3 regions of the Aliiglaciecola litoralis genome follow, and region 1 is predicted to be linked to each of the others. Evidence: predicted binding sites of a transcription regulator. Region 1 holds the regulator's gene; each other region holds the start of a gene.
The links. Region 1 encodes FNR, which switches genes on or off when oxygen is low (the NO sensors DNR and NnrR bind a similar motif). Its sites were predicted from a motif close to TTGATCTAGATCAA; they were not measured.
Positions count from the first base shown of each region.

Region 2: the regulator FNR is predicted to act here: its motif matches at 2,253-2,266, upstream of ABD036_RS16880 (GbsR/MarR family transcriptional regulator).
Region 3: the regulator FNR is predicted to act here: its motif matches at 1,589-1,602, upstream of ABD036_RS04340 (HP1242/YdcH family protein).

Region 1 is NZ_BAAAFD010000001.1:160,175-164,989, forward strand. It holds gene ABD036_RS00675 (heavy metal translocating P-type ATPase) at 1-1,258, shown strand, start outside; gene ccoS (cbb3-type cytochrome oxidase assembly protein CcoS) at 1,298-1,540, shown strand; gene ABD036_RS00685 (sulfite exporter TauE/SafE family protein) at 1,533-2,198, shown strand; gene fnr (fumarate/nitrate reduction transcriptional regulator Fnr) at 2,221-2,928, shown strand; gene ABD036_RS00695 (transposase) at 3,091-4,071, shown strand; gene uspE (universal stress protein UspE) at 4,462-4,815, shown strand, end outside.
Region 2 is NZ_BAAAFD010000012.1:50,095-54,909, reverse strand. It holds gene cydB (cytochrome d ubiquinol oxidase subunit II) at 1-183, opposite strand, end outside; gene ABD036_RS16885 (cytochrome ubiquinol oxidase subunit I) at 180-1,544, opposite strand; gene ABD036_RS16880 (GbsR/MarR family transcriptional regulator) at 1,656-2,201, opposite strand; gene ABD036_RS16875 (DUF6868 family protein) at 2,462-2,710, shown strand; gene ABD036_RS16870 (NAD(P)-dependent alcohol dehydrogenase) at 2,881-3,924, opposite strand; gene ABD036_RS16865 (hypothetical protein) at 4,124-4,264, shown strand; gene ybaK (Cys-tRNA(Pro) deacylase) at 4,332-4,799, shown strand.
Region 3 is NZ_BAAAFD010000002.1:152,344-157,158, forward strand. It holds gene katG (catalase/peroxidase HPI) at 1-682, shown strand, start outside; gene ABD036_RS04335 (hypothetical protein) at 762-1,142, opposite strand; gene ABD036_RS04340 (HP1242/YdcH family protein) at 1,261-1,512, opposite strand; gene ABD036_RS04345 (LytR/AlgR family response regulator transcription factor) at 1,758-2,513, opposite strand; gene ABD036_RS04350 (sensor histidine kinase) at 2,506-3,588, opposite strand; gene ABD036_RS04355 (TonB-dependent receptor domain-containing protein) at 4,092-4,815, shown strand, end outside.

The DNA of each region.
Region 1 (4,815 bases):
TAAAGATGACGTCTTTGGAGGCACCTTAAACCTCAACGGCACATTTGTTGTGAGTGTTAAACACGAACTTAAACTGTCATTGGTAAATAACATACTGCGTCTTCAAGAGAGCGCGCTAGCCAGCAAACCCAAAGCCGCTATTTATGCCGATCGAGCCTCACAATTTTTTGTCATCATTGTATTAGTGATAGCGTTGATTAGTTATATAAGCTGGCTGCAGTTTCAACCCGATAACGCATTTTGGATCGCAATTGCAATTTTGGTCGCGACCTGCCCATGTGCACTGAGTTTGGCGACGCCTTCAGCATTGACCAGTGCAATCGCCAAACTAAACGAATATGGTTTGTTAATTAAACGAGCTGATGTACTGGACCTTATTCCTGATGTGGATACGCTGGTATTTGATAAAACCGGTACCCTTACCTACGGTAAGTTCTCAATTTCAGATATTAAATTGTTCAACAATTACGATAGACAACATGCATTGAAATTAGCGGCAGCATTAGAACAATATTCAGAACACCCGATAGCTAATGCTTTTACCGATACTCAACCTTATAAAATAAGTGAGGTCAGTTGTGATATCGGTCGCGGCGTCACTGGCGTTTACGCTGGTAGCAAAGTACAAATTGGCCATGTAAAGTATATTAAAAGTGATATCCCTGAGCTTTCTAGTGTGGCAGATGATTGCATAGTGTTAACTCAGGCTAATAGGCTGGTAGCCACCTTTGCTATCAAGGATCGCTTACGCGAAGATGCCAAACAATTGATTGATAGTCTCAAACATAAGCGGATCATAATGCTCAGTGGCGATTCGCAAAAAAATGTTGAAGCCATCGCGTCCAAATTAGCAATCAGTGACCGGTTATACAGACAATTACCTCATCAAAAACTTGACTATATTCGAGGCTTACAGGCTCAAGGTGCTAAAGTGTTAATGGTGGGGGATGGTATCAACGATGCGCCAGTACTCGCCGCAGCGGATGTGTCTGTCGCTATGGGAGGCGCCGCTGATATGTCAAAACGCTCAGCTGATGTAGTGATGTTAAATCCAGATCTGATAAACCTCAATCAGCTGTTTGCTATGTCAATTAAAGTACGCAAAAAAATCAAACAGAATATGCTTTGGGCAATAGGCTACAATCTGTTGATCTTACCTCTGGCTATCGCTGGATTGCTAACCCCGTGGATGGCCGTGATAGGAATGTCATTGAGCTCTATTATCGTGGTCACAAATTCAGTAAGATTATTAAGATAATTACCTCAGCAAGTTGATTTAAGACTAACGGGAAACGCCTTGAATATCATTTATGTGTTAATACCAATCGCGATTATTTTAGTGTTAGTTGCTATTGGCGTATTTTTTTGGGCTGTAAAAAATGATCAATTTGAAGATCTAGAAAGACAAGGATTAAGTATTTTGTTTGATGATGATCTTGCATCTCCAAACCAAGAGCCACAAACGGAAGAACAGCCTCAAGCTCTCAAAAAACATAACAAAAGCATCGATATCAATAACAACATAAGCAAAGATGACTGATATAAGCTGGTATAGCGCAATATTGATTGGACTTGCTGGTAGTGTCCATTGTGCTGGAATGTGCGGTGGCATTGTCACTTCATTTACCTTCATGCTACCAAAAGCACAAAGCCCCCTTCCCTATATGTTGGCCTACAATGGAGGACGTATTTTATCCTATGCAATTGCTGGCGGTATCGCCGGGTATTTAGGCAGTATGGTGTCCAGTCGAAGTTGGATAAATCCGCAATTTTTGCCCCTACTAGGCGGCGTATTTATGATCCTATTGGGACTGTATATTGGGCAGTGGTTAAATTGGCTGACCCGAATTGAAAAACTCGGCGGTTATTTCTGGAGATTGATCCAACCGGCATCAAAACGTTTTATCCCCTTCAAACATCCAATATATGCACTACCATATGGCATGATTTGGGGCTGGCTACCCTGTGGCTTGGTCTATTCAACCTTAACGTGGAGTGTCGCGTCGGGCAGTGCAAAAATTGGCTTTCTTACGATGCTATTGTTTGGTTTAGGCACCCTACCCATTATGCTTGCTATGGGCGCCAGTGCTAAAACCATAAGGCACTATTTGGCGAATAGATTCGTTAGGCAATCCGTCGCAACCATCCTCACCATATTCGGCTTGCTTTTAACCTATCGAGCAATCCATAATTGGTAAAAGTCATTCTCATGAGTCATTGATGCAGGCCACATCTGATTTCAGTATTCGCTGCCAAAATTGCAGCTTCAACCATCTTTGTATTCCTGTCGCGTTGAATCAGACCGAAATGCAAAGCTTAGATGACATTGTTGAACGCAAAAAACCGTTGCACAAACTCGACCAGCTTACCTCACCTGGGCAGAAATTCACTTCGTTGTTTGCGGTACGAAGTGGCTCGTTTAAATCTTATATTATCTCACCAGATGGCCAACAGCAGATTACGGGCTTTCATTTCCCAGGGGACATAGTAGGGTTCGACGGTTTATGTACCGAACAATATCAAAGTTTCATTCAAGCCATGGAAACGTCGATGGTCTGCGAATTACCTTTTGATAAGCTTGATGAAATGAGTGTTAAGCTGCCCTCACTTCGAAAAGAAATGCTTAAAATCATGAGCACTGAAATTAAATCAGATCATGACATGATGATGCTCCTGAACAAACGCACGGCAGAAGAGCGTATCGCTTACTTACTGCTTAACTTGTCAGATAGATTTGCTGCCAGAGGATTTTCACCATCGGACTTCAACTTGCCGATGACAAGAAGTGAGATTGGCAATCATCTTGGTTTGACTGTTGAAACCATTAGTCGATTACTCACCCGGTTACAAAAAGAAAAAATCATACTGGTGGACGGCAAACTGATCCAAATACTAAAGCCACAAGCATTAAGACAGAAAACCGAGTGAATTAAAGATCGCAAACTATCGCAGCCCCACCATAAAAATAACAGTTCTTATTAAGACACCCACTTTTAAAGTCCAGTTTTACTGAGACACCCACGTTAAAAATGGCGAAACGGCCATTTTGTTCTAAGTTTAGGGTAACCAAACAACCAAGGATGGTCTGTTATGCCCCAACCACGCAAAAACCAAATCAGTTTAATTGATACTCCTTACTACCACTGTGTTTCACGCTGTGTTCGTCGCTCTTTTTTGTGCGGTGAAGACTCGTTTACTGGACAAAGCTTTGAACATCGCCGGGCGTGGGTAGAAAAACGTTTGTTGTTTTTAGCGTCAGTGTTCGCCATTGATATTTGTGCGTATGCGGTGATGAGTAATCATACCCATGTGGTGCTGTGTGTGGATAAAGAAACCGCGGATAGCTGGTCGATGACTGAGGTGATTAGGCGTTGGCATCAGTTGTATCAAGGCACCTTATTGAGTCAACAATATCATAAAGGCGAGCCGCTCAGTGATGCTGAGCTTGTGAGTCTGGAGCAAACGGTCACTATTTACCGTCAACGCTTATACGACATCAGTTGGCTGATGCGCAATCTGAACGAGCACATCGCCCGTGAGGCGAACAAAGAAGATGACTGTACGGGGCGGTTTTGGGAAGGACGCTTTAAATCCCAAGCCTTGCTAGATGAAAGTGCGCTAGTAGCCTGTATGGCCTATGTCGACTTAAACCCTATTCGAGCCAACATGGACAGCACTCCTGAAACCTCAAAACACACCAGCATTCAAAGACGTATTCACGCGCTTATCAAAGGTGAACAGCCCCGCACCTTAATGCGCTTTGTAGGCAATCACAAAAAAGACATGCCTAAAGGTATCGCGTATAGCCTAATCGATTACTGTGAGCTGATTGAGAGAACGGGCAAGTGTATTCGTCAGGATAAAGCAGGTCATATCAAGCCGCAACACAGCTCCATTCTAAACAGTCTTGGTCTGAATACCGAGCAGTGGTTAACCCTAACGACCGAGTTTGAACAACACTTCTACACCGCTGTAGGCAGTGAACACATGCTTCAACAATTCAAACAACACACAAAGCATCAACGCATACGAGGGATGGCAAAGGCCAGAGCGTTATTGCAACATGCCTAGAAACAATCCAATCCAAAATAAACACCCATCAACTCAATGTTGCTAAGTCCGGCTGCCTGTTATTTGAGAAATAAGGCGATTTTCAGCATACACCTCAACCAAAATAAGAAAACAGCCAATTAATTCGCGGTTTAAGAAAAGACACACCTTGAATTTTACAGAGCTCTGTAATTGTTTTATACCTTCTTATAGTGAGTGTCTCAATTATTAAATGAGTGTCTCAATTATTTTCTTAATTTTTTGAGCGCCACGTTCGTACCATTAATAAGTTTATGGAAGGTTTGCACAAAGGCTTGGTTCTTTTAAGTATTTGTCATACTAAGTTGGCATTCTAAGGATCTGTTCTTACACTTAAGATTAACTCGTTCTATCATGGAAATGGAAATCGTTATGGCTAGGTTTAATAAAATTCTTGCAGTTATAGATCCAGCAGCACTGGAACAGAAATCATTGCAGCGAGCCATCTTATTGGCCCACAAAACCGGAGCAAGTATTACCGCGTTTTTAACTATTTACGACTTTTCATATGAGTTAACCACTATGCTCTCGGTGGATGAACGAGAAACCATGCGTCAAGCTGTGGTGGATGATCGAACGGATTGGCTTGAAAGCATCATACAACCTTTATGTGATGGCGCTATTTCAATCGATATTAAAGTGGTCTGGCATAACCGCCCCTTTGAAAGTATTTTATTTGAAGTGGTTGAAAATAACTATGACATTATTGTCAAAGGCACTAAGCAA
Region 2 (4,815 bases), on a different contig from region 1:
CCAGGTTTCATTGGCATCCCAAAAAGGCCCAATTGACGCAATCATTTTGTCTCGTTGTGTTTCGTTGTCCATTGGCAGTAGCAAACCGACGCCTAAGTCATAACCATCCAATATGGCATAGACAAGCACGGAGAAGGCCATTAGCCCAGCAAAGATGATGGGAAGTTGACTATCTAAGATCATGCGGAAGCCTCCTGTTGATTAAAGGGGTGAGCCTTTGATGCCTTGGCGAACTCGTATTCTTCTATTTCTACCGACTGGCGAGCCATGTAAAACAAGGTTTTTATGTAGGCTATTAACAGCAAGGCATAGACGGTTAAGTACATGGTCAAACTCATCACCACGTTACCCGAGGGGATATCTGTCACCGCATCAGCCACGGTTAATACGCCACTGACCAAGTAGGGTTGGCGTCCAATTTCAGTGACATACCAACCCGCCAATGTGGCTATCCAACCGGAAAATGTCATGGCCACAAAGAATTTAAGGGCGAATTTGGGTAAGCGTTTGTGTCGCCATAAAGTGATGCTGGCAAGCCAGGCGCTGAGCAACATCAGCATGCCTAATCCGACCATGATCCTAAATGCAAAGAACACCGGTTTTACTGGTGGATGCTCGCCTGCAAATTCGTTCAAACCGCGAATGGTGCCTTCGGAGTCATGAGTGAGGATTACACTCGCCATTTTGGGAATGGCGACTTCGTAATGATTGGCACGCTGGGCTTCATCTGGGATGGCAAACAATAATAAGGGCGCACCTTGAGTTGTTTCCCAAATACCCTCCATAGCCGCGACTTTTTGCGGTTGATGTTCAAAGGTATTTAACCCATGTAGATCACCCATGACAATTTGTAGCGGGGCAAGAATTGCCGCGATAAATAACCCTGTACGCAGAGCAACATTAGGGGCTTTTTTATTGTCACCTCTTAGTATGCGGTAGGCTGATATCCCGACTATCAAAAAGCACGCGGTTAAGCCTGACGCCAGCAGCATGTGACCAAATCGATAAGGGAACGATGGGTTGAACACAATCGCAAACCAATCAACAGCGTGAGCTACCCCTTCGCGCATTTCAAACCCCGCCGGGGTGTGCATCCATGAATTAAGTGACAAAATCCAAAACGCCGACAATGAAGTACCAACTGCGACAATAAAGGTCGCCAAGGTATGTACCCATCGCGGCACGCGATTAATGCCAAATAACATGATGCCTAAAAAGGTCGCTTCTAAGAAAAAGGCGGTAAGCACTTCATATGCCAGCAGTGGCCCAGCAATGTTGCCAACTTTTTCCATAAAGCCGGGCCAATTGGTGCCAAACTGAAATGACATGGTAATACCGCTTACCACTCCCAATGCAAAAGTTAACGCAAAGACCTTTACCCAAAAACGGTAAATACGCATCCACACTGGATGGTCTGAGATGTGAAACCGAACTTTAAAATAAAACAACAACCAGCATAGGGCGATGGTGATGGTGGGAAATAAGATGTGAAAACTAATGTTAGCCGCAAATTGAATACGGGAAAGCAGCATTACGTCTGCCATGATACACCTCTAAAAGTTAAAGTCTGTTTACCTTTCACATTTTTAGTCTAGCGTATGTACTAGCAAAAATAGGAAAAGTAAGCGGGCTTAAACCCGGTCTTTCTGGTTTGTTTAACTACTTTTTAAAAACTTGTCTTTCATGTCGAGCACCTTACCTACGCCAGAGCCAAGTTTCATCAAGGCCGCCATTTTTTCAGGGCTTAAGCGCTGTAACTCTTCGCTCCACTGCGTGATGTTTTCAAGTAAATCATGGATTTCTTGCAATCTACTTTGGGCGTATTTTTCTTGCTCATTTGCAGGTTTGTCCAACAGTATGTCTCTGAGTAAGCTTAGCGTTGGATCCATCTCTCGCTTGCGACGCTGTTCAAATACTTTGTTAGCCATATCCCAAATACTGCCCAAGGCTTTAAAGTAATCTTTACGATCGCCAGGAACGTGATGCATCTGGACCAATCGCCAAGATTGAAGTTCTTTCAAGCCCATACTCACGTTTCCTCGCGAGATATTTAATGCTTCAGCAATTTCGTTTGCACTGAGGGGTTCTTCACAAACGACCAGCAAGGCATACATTTGACCTACTGTGCGATTAAACCCCCAACGACTGCCCATTTCACCAAAGTGCATTACAAAGGATTCGATCATTGGCGTCATGTTCATAAATTTCTCGATTTCTGAAGTTTCAGTAATTTCTGAAAGTATATACGTTAATTGATGTAGATCAATTTATTTCGTACGAAAAAGTTGATAATGAGCAGTTTTTGAGGGGAGTGAGAGAGCTGCTCATTTCAGACATGTTGAGTAAAGACGGTGAATTATTGGAATAATCAATTCTATACTTGTCTTGTCTCAGCGTTATTTCGAGTATGTTATCTATACTGGAACCTTGACACTAAATTCTTGCAACTGAGGCGAACCGCATGATGATCAGCATTGATACACTGTCTACATTTTTAGGCTGGTGCTCCATACTCAATATTGGACTGTTACTTTTTACTTTCATGGCTATTTCAGTGTTTCGAAATTTTATCATCAGCATCCACAGTAAATTAACCGGAGTTAATCCAAGCGAATTACCCACGTTATATTTTCACTATATTGGGACGTATAAACTAGCCATCATTGTATTGAATATTGTGCCGTATTTTGCTTTGAAACTGATGGTCTAAAAACTAGTTAAGTGGCTGGGCGCATGCGGTATCTACTGGTTGTTGAGTCTGTAACTTGCCGATTAAGGTTAGGCAACAAAAAAAGGTTCAACGTAACTTAATTACGTTGAACCTTTTGAAGCCAATGTCATGGTCAGAATGTCTTTGAAAGCGACAAGTGTGGTTGGCGGTTACAAGGTTTCCATGTCTATCACAAATCGATATCGTACGTCGTTCGCTTGCATACGTTCAAACGCGTCATTGATGTCGCTCATGTCTATTTTTTCGATGTCAGAGACGACATTATGTTGGCCGCAAAAATCCAACATTTCCTGGGTTTCCTTGAGGCCACCGATGAGCGATCCCGCAACGACTTTGCGGCCAGAGATAAGCTGTGCGCCGTTAACCGACTCCAAAGGTTCAATTGCGCCAACGAGGCACATGGTACTGTCGAACTTTAATAGAACAACATACGGATTAATATCGTGACCAACCGGAATGGTATTCAGTAAAAAATCAAACTTGCCTCGCCACTTTTTCATTTCGTCCTTATTTGTCGAGATAAGAACATCATCTGCACCCAGTCTTTTGGCATCTTTGGCTTTGTCTTGTGATGTTGTGATCATAACAGTGTGAGCCCCCATAGCAGAAGCCAACTTGATACCCATATGACCTAAACCGCCTAGTCCAATGATCCCAACAGTCATGCCTTTTTTAACGCCATATTGATGAAGAGGCGAGTAAGTTGTAATACCTGCGCACAACAATGGCGCTGCGCCCGCTTTGTTTAAGTTCTGTGGAATGCGCAGAACAAAATCTTTTTGGACAACAATTCGCTTTGAATAACCACCATAAGTACGTCCGCCTGGGTCGTCGGTCTTGCTGTTGTAGGTCATCACCGCGCCGTTTAAGCAGTGTTGCTCTAAATCGATATCACAGGCTTCACAAGACTGGCATGAATCCACTAAGCAGCCTACGCCGACACTGTCACCAACCGAAAACTCGTCAACATTGCTTCCAACCGCGCTTACTGACCCTATGATTTCGTGACCTGGAACCAATGGATACTCTGAGTTTCCCCAGTCATTTTTCACCGCATGGAGGTCACTGTGGCAGACGCCGCAATACTCAATTTCAATCTGCACATCATTCTCACCAGGCTCTCGGCGAGTAATTTTATGCGGTTCCATATGTCCGTTGTTCGATTTAGCCGCATAAGCGGAGATATCTGACATTACATTTAATCCTTCTATTTAAAACCGGTGTAATTGCTACGTAAGTTAATGCATATTGGTTCTATAAGTTTAATAATCTTCATCAAATAGCCACGATTAGAATTTAACACTAAAACTTGCTGCTAGATTAAACGCATTGAGCTGATGATTGCGTTAAATTTACGGATTCGTTAGAACGACATGAAAAGGGGAGTTCAACATGACTGTAAATCTTTGGTTTTTCTTAACAATAGGTACAATATTAGGCGTGGTTTTTGCGATCGTTGTTATTTATCTGAACCATGTAAAAGCAATGAAAAAATTAGAAATTGAAGCCTTAAAATACCAAAATAATAAATGAAATTAGCGTTCGCAAAAGTGACCACCAACTCATTTCCGTTGTTTATCGCAGGCTTTAGAGGCTTAACATGACACCAGCGATCAATGTTGCTAAGAAATATAACATCCCGCACCGTATCCATGAATTTGTGCATGATGGAACCAATGAGGCTTATGGAATTGAAGCAGCAGAAAAAATGGAAGTACCAGCAGAGCAGGTCTTTAAAACCCTAGTTGTGGTGATTGATAACAAAACGTTAGTTGTCGGTGTTATCCCTGTTACTGCTATGCTGAGCATGAAGCTAATAGCCAAAGTTGCTGGTGGAAAAAAGGCCGCCATGGCTGATAAGTTGGAAGTTGAGCGTGCCACTGGATATGTCCTAGGTGGTGTCAGTCCGCTTGGACAGAAAAAGCGTTTGAAGACGATTATTGATAGCTCTGCCAAGAAGCATGCTACGCTTTATATTAGCGCAGGACGAAGAGGGCTGGAGCTAGAGTTGAGCCCCGCTGACCTGTCAAAAGTGACCCGTGCCGTAATCGCAGATATCTGCGTTTAACAAGGGCGAGTAGTGA
Region 3 (4,815 bases), on a different contig from region 1:
AGCGGAAGTTGCCAAAGTGGTAGCAGTACTCAAAGACATCCAGAAAGACGCTACCAGCGGTTTCTTCAATAGCGACAAAGTCTCTATGGCAGATTTAATTGTTTTGGGTGGCGCGGCAGCGATAGAGAAAGCGGCAAAAGATGCAGGCTATCAAATCACAGTGCCCTTTAAGCCCGGTCGCGGCGATGCCACGCAAGAGCAAACAGATGTCGATTCATTTGATTTACTCAAATTAAATGCCGATGGTTTTAGAAACTACTTTGATGCAGCCAATAGCTATAAATCGCCCACTGAAGCACTAGTGGATAAAGCCGATCAACTAAATTTGAGTGTACCTGAAATGACTGTCCTTGTAGGTGGATTGCGTGCCCTCGATGCAAACCATACTCAGTCTTCCCATGGGGTGCTCACTGATAAACCTGGAACTCTGAGCAATGACTTTTTCGTCAACTTATTGGATATGTCGACCAGATGGCAAAAATCGAATATTGATGGCGTCTATCAAGGCGTAGATCGCGCTACTGGTGAGCCTAAGTGGACAGCCACTTCTGTGGATCTGATCTTTGGCTCTAACTCAGAGTTGCGCGCTGTGGCAGAAGTTTACGCCTTTGATACATCCAAACAAAAGTTTGTAGATGACTTCGTCAAAGCTTGGACTAAAGTCATGAATTTGGACCGTTAAACGAAGAGCAAAACGATAAAGCGCTGCGCTGATTTTGCATCATCGCAGCGCTTTTTTTGTGTTTGTCAGGAGCAAGGGGTTATCGGTTTATTCGATGACAACTGGTACAGCCACCGGAAATCTTTCCGGCAAAATAGTAGCGTGGCTCGGGCAAAGAAGCCGCAACACGCGCTTCCCCCACTTGGCTGACAAAAGTATCCATGTAGTCTTGCATAAAGGGATGATTAGCCCCTGAATTACCGGATTGTAACCGCGAGGCGATCCTTTCTATTTGAGCCAATGCACTGAGCACTTGCTGCCGTTGTTCCTCTATCTCTACATCGTTATGATTAGGTCTCTCGTTGAGGGCCTCATCCAGCATCCGCATCTGCTGCGCCAATTGTCCCATTTCTGAGCGCAGCTTTGATGGCTCTGTATACTTAAAATCAGGCGGGTAAGTCACTTTGCGTAGCGACTCCATGGGATTGCTACAACTGTTTAAAAACATCATGCTAAGAATTAACAATACAAGGTTAATTGTGATTAAAAATCTCGTTTTCGACATTGCCACCGACTCCTACTTGTCAGCCAAGCATGGGTTAAAGTGCATTTTCAGCTTTCACTATCAGTGCATATAGCTGGTCTTTTAGTCCAAAGCGACTTTTCTTAAGGGATTCCAAATGCTCGTCAGAAACCGCTTCATTACCTTCTTCAATATGGTGAACGGCACTTTCTATTTGATGATAATTTTCGAATAACTTGGCGAAGTGCATATCATTCATTTTGAGATGACGAATGGTGTGATGATGCTCGGGAAAGTCGTTAATCAACGTATGTTTTTCTAGTTGCATGAGGAAGGCACCTTAAGTGTGGCGATAAACCGCTGACTTTAAATGATTAAGGTTACGCCTATTCATTTGAGTAATATTGATCCAGATCAGGTTTTAATACAAAAAAGGATTAAGAAGAAGTGCCTCAACCAAAGCCTCTTTACTTGAGGAAGGGAGAAATCCGCAGTTTTGCCTTAGTTGTGTGTTGGTGAATACCTCAGCAATATGCCAAGTTAAAATGATTTACAACGCAACGGCTGTTGCGCTTAATGCGTCAACTCTTCAAGTTTGGCTCGATTACGCCTTGATAAGGTCAGTACTTCACCATTTCGTAAAATAACAGAGTAGTCGCCTTTGTCATTTGGCCGCAACTCGGTAATCACGCTGCGCCTCACGATAGAGGACCGGTGAATGCGCACAAACGCCTCGGGATTGAGTTGTTCTTCTAGCGCTGAGAGCGTTTCGCGGTGCAACAGATGTTTACCATCGTTCAAGTGCAGCTCGGCATAATTTCCCGCCCCAGTGATATAATCTATTTGAGCAACTTCAACGAGTCGAATGCGGCCAGGATCGCGAATGACCAAGCGCTCTTTGTAATGCTTAGGTGGCTCTGACACCATCTGTTTAATCAACTCACCCAGTTTGGAATAGTCTTGTTGGTGATCATCTTTAATTTTTTGTCTGGCGCGATCCAGTGCTACATAAAACCTTTCATCATCAAATGGCTTGAGTATGTAATCTAAGGCGTTTAACTCAAACGCCTCTACCGCATGCTCATTGTATGCTGTGGCAAAGATAATAACGCACTCACTGGGAATATGCTTAGCGAGTTGGATGCCGGAAATACCTGGCATTTCGATGTCGAGAAAGATGACCTGTGGGGTAAATTCATTCGCCAACTGCAATGCTTGATTACCATCTTTAGCTTCATAAATATTGGCCACATCTTCTTGGTCTTGCAATAACAACTTAATGGTTTCGCGGGCCAAATGCTCATCATCGGCGATTAATATATTAAGCATCCTGCTCTCCTATTGGTATGGCTAATAATGTCTCAAACAAATCATTATCTAGTGGTTGGGATTCCAGCCGAAAATGATTGTACAGCTTGGATAAACGCTCACGGGTATTGCTCAAGCCAATACCAAACCCGTTGTGTTGAACATTTTTTGCTACTTTGTTGGTTAACACAACTTTCAACTCGCTGCCGTCACGACTGATCACCAAATTTAGTAGATTTTTACTCGACTCCAATTGTGAGCCATGTTGCACCGCATTTTCCACTAAAGGATGTAACAGCATGTTAGGAATAGCAATTTCAAGACAATCGGGTTGAACCGAGATGTGGGTATCTAATTTATCCGCAAAGCGCATTTTTTGTATTGCTAAATAACTATTTATAAAGGCTATTTCATCTTTTATTTTGATGTCGCTATGATTTTTATTTTCGAGAATTTTACGCAACATTAAGCTGAGTTCAGACAATGCATAAACCGCGTCCTTTTCACGTTTTAGCCTGACTAAACTAGCGATGGTATTGAGGGCATTGAATAAAAAGTGCGGGTTCAATTGCGAGCGTAATGTTTTCAGTTGCTCTTGGGTTAGCTGATAATGCATACGTTTTAGCTCGATCCCTTCTTGAATCGCATTGTGATAAAAGCGGATCCCAAGGCCACAGGCAAGTACCGCAAAATAAATGAAAAAATCCAATTGAGCGCTAGTGGTTAAGGTCCGCCAAAGTGTCTGACCATATTGTTCAAGATTTTGATCGGCTAACAACATTCTTTCAAAGGTAGAAACACTCCAGTAACAAAACAGCAGCACCCACATCCAGAAAAAATGACTCAGCACTTTGTTTGACAAGGGTTTATCAGGAATATCGTTGTTTCTCACTACGATAAAGATACCGGCGGTGACAATGATCCAGTTTAAAAACCAAGGACTCAACAGAACCCAGATTGTTAGCATACTTAGCTCTTTGTCAGTGCCCAAGGACGCGCCATATTGTATATGGGTGAAAAACGCGTGCACCGCCAACCAAAAGAAGATATTGGCAAGCCAAAAGTAGCGATTAAGAAAACGACTATGTTGTGGCATGGAAAATATAAGTTCACCTGTAATAAAGTATTTTTAACATATCGATGTTTACGCGAATAATCCACTTTTTAAAATGGCCAGAAAGCGGCTAATTAGCCGCCACACCGCGTCCCCGCTGACACCAAAGAAAAAACAATAATCTGCAGTGTATTTTTCAAAACCCGCGCCGTTTAAATATATTTTTTCATTTAAATTCATAAAGTTAGATGGATAGTAACTCCTTGGGTCGTGAATCATCCTTAAATTGGAGTCCAATCTAACCAAAAGTTCCCCCCGCCAATCATGCGATTCATGCCATTGGTCACTCTGAGTCCCCTGCTGGTGTATAGCGCCTAGAGCCCTCTGACAAATGCGCATAACTTAAGGATGAGGCAAGTCAATTTGCCGTCCACAAAAATAATCACAGCGACGATTTGGACTCATCAGATCGAGCTAGGGAGAACAAAATGTTTACCAACTCCAAACTAGCAAATGCAGTTAGGTTTGCTTTATGCGCAACTGTTATGACGTCGTATGCGACCAGTGCAATAGCTCAAGACGTTGCGGGCGAAGAGGATGTTGAGAAAATCTCCATCACCGGTAGCCGTATTTTGGCACCGGGCGTGGAGTCATCCAGTCCGATATTTTCACTCGACTCTGAACAAATTGGCTATTTACAACAACCTGAATTCGAACGGATCATCCGTTCGTTGCCCGCCACTATCCCAGCCGATGGCGGAAACGTTAATAATGGCACTGCTGGTGCTGCGACCATTGACCTCAGAGGTCTAGGCGCGCAACGTAACTTGGTACTGCTAAACGGTAAACGTATGGTGCCATTTAATTTCAATGGCCAAGTAGATACCGCCAATATACCCACTGCGCTGATTGATCGAATAGATGTTGTCACTGGTGGTGCTTCGGCTGTGTATGGGTCGGATGCCATCTCAGGTGCGGTAAACGTTATTTTGAAGAATGATTTTCAAGGAATAGCATTAGATTTAAACCATTCCCAAAGTGGAGACAGTGATGGTGATCAAGACAACATGTCACTGACCATAGGTGCGAATTTCGATGAAGACAAAGGCAACGCCGTATTATCGATTAGCTGGATGGATCGTGATTCTGTGCTGTTAGGCGATCGCTCCCTTGGCCTATTTGGGATCAACTCGAACTCAGGCTCTGGTTATCAAGAGTTTTTAAATGGCGATGTTGCAACGCCACCACCCGCAGGGTGTGGTGGTCCAA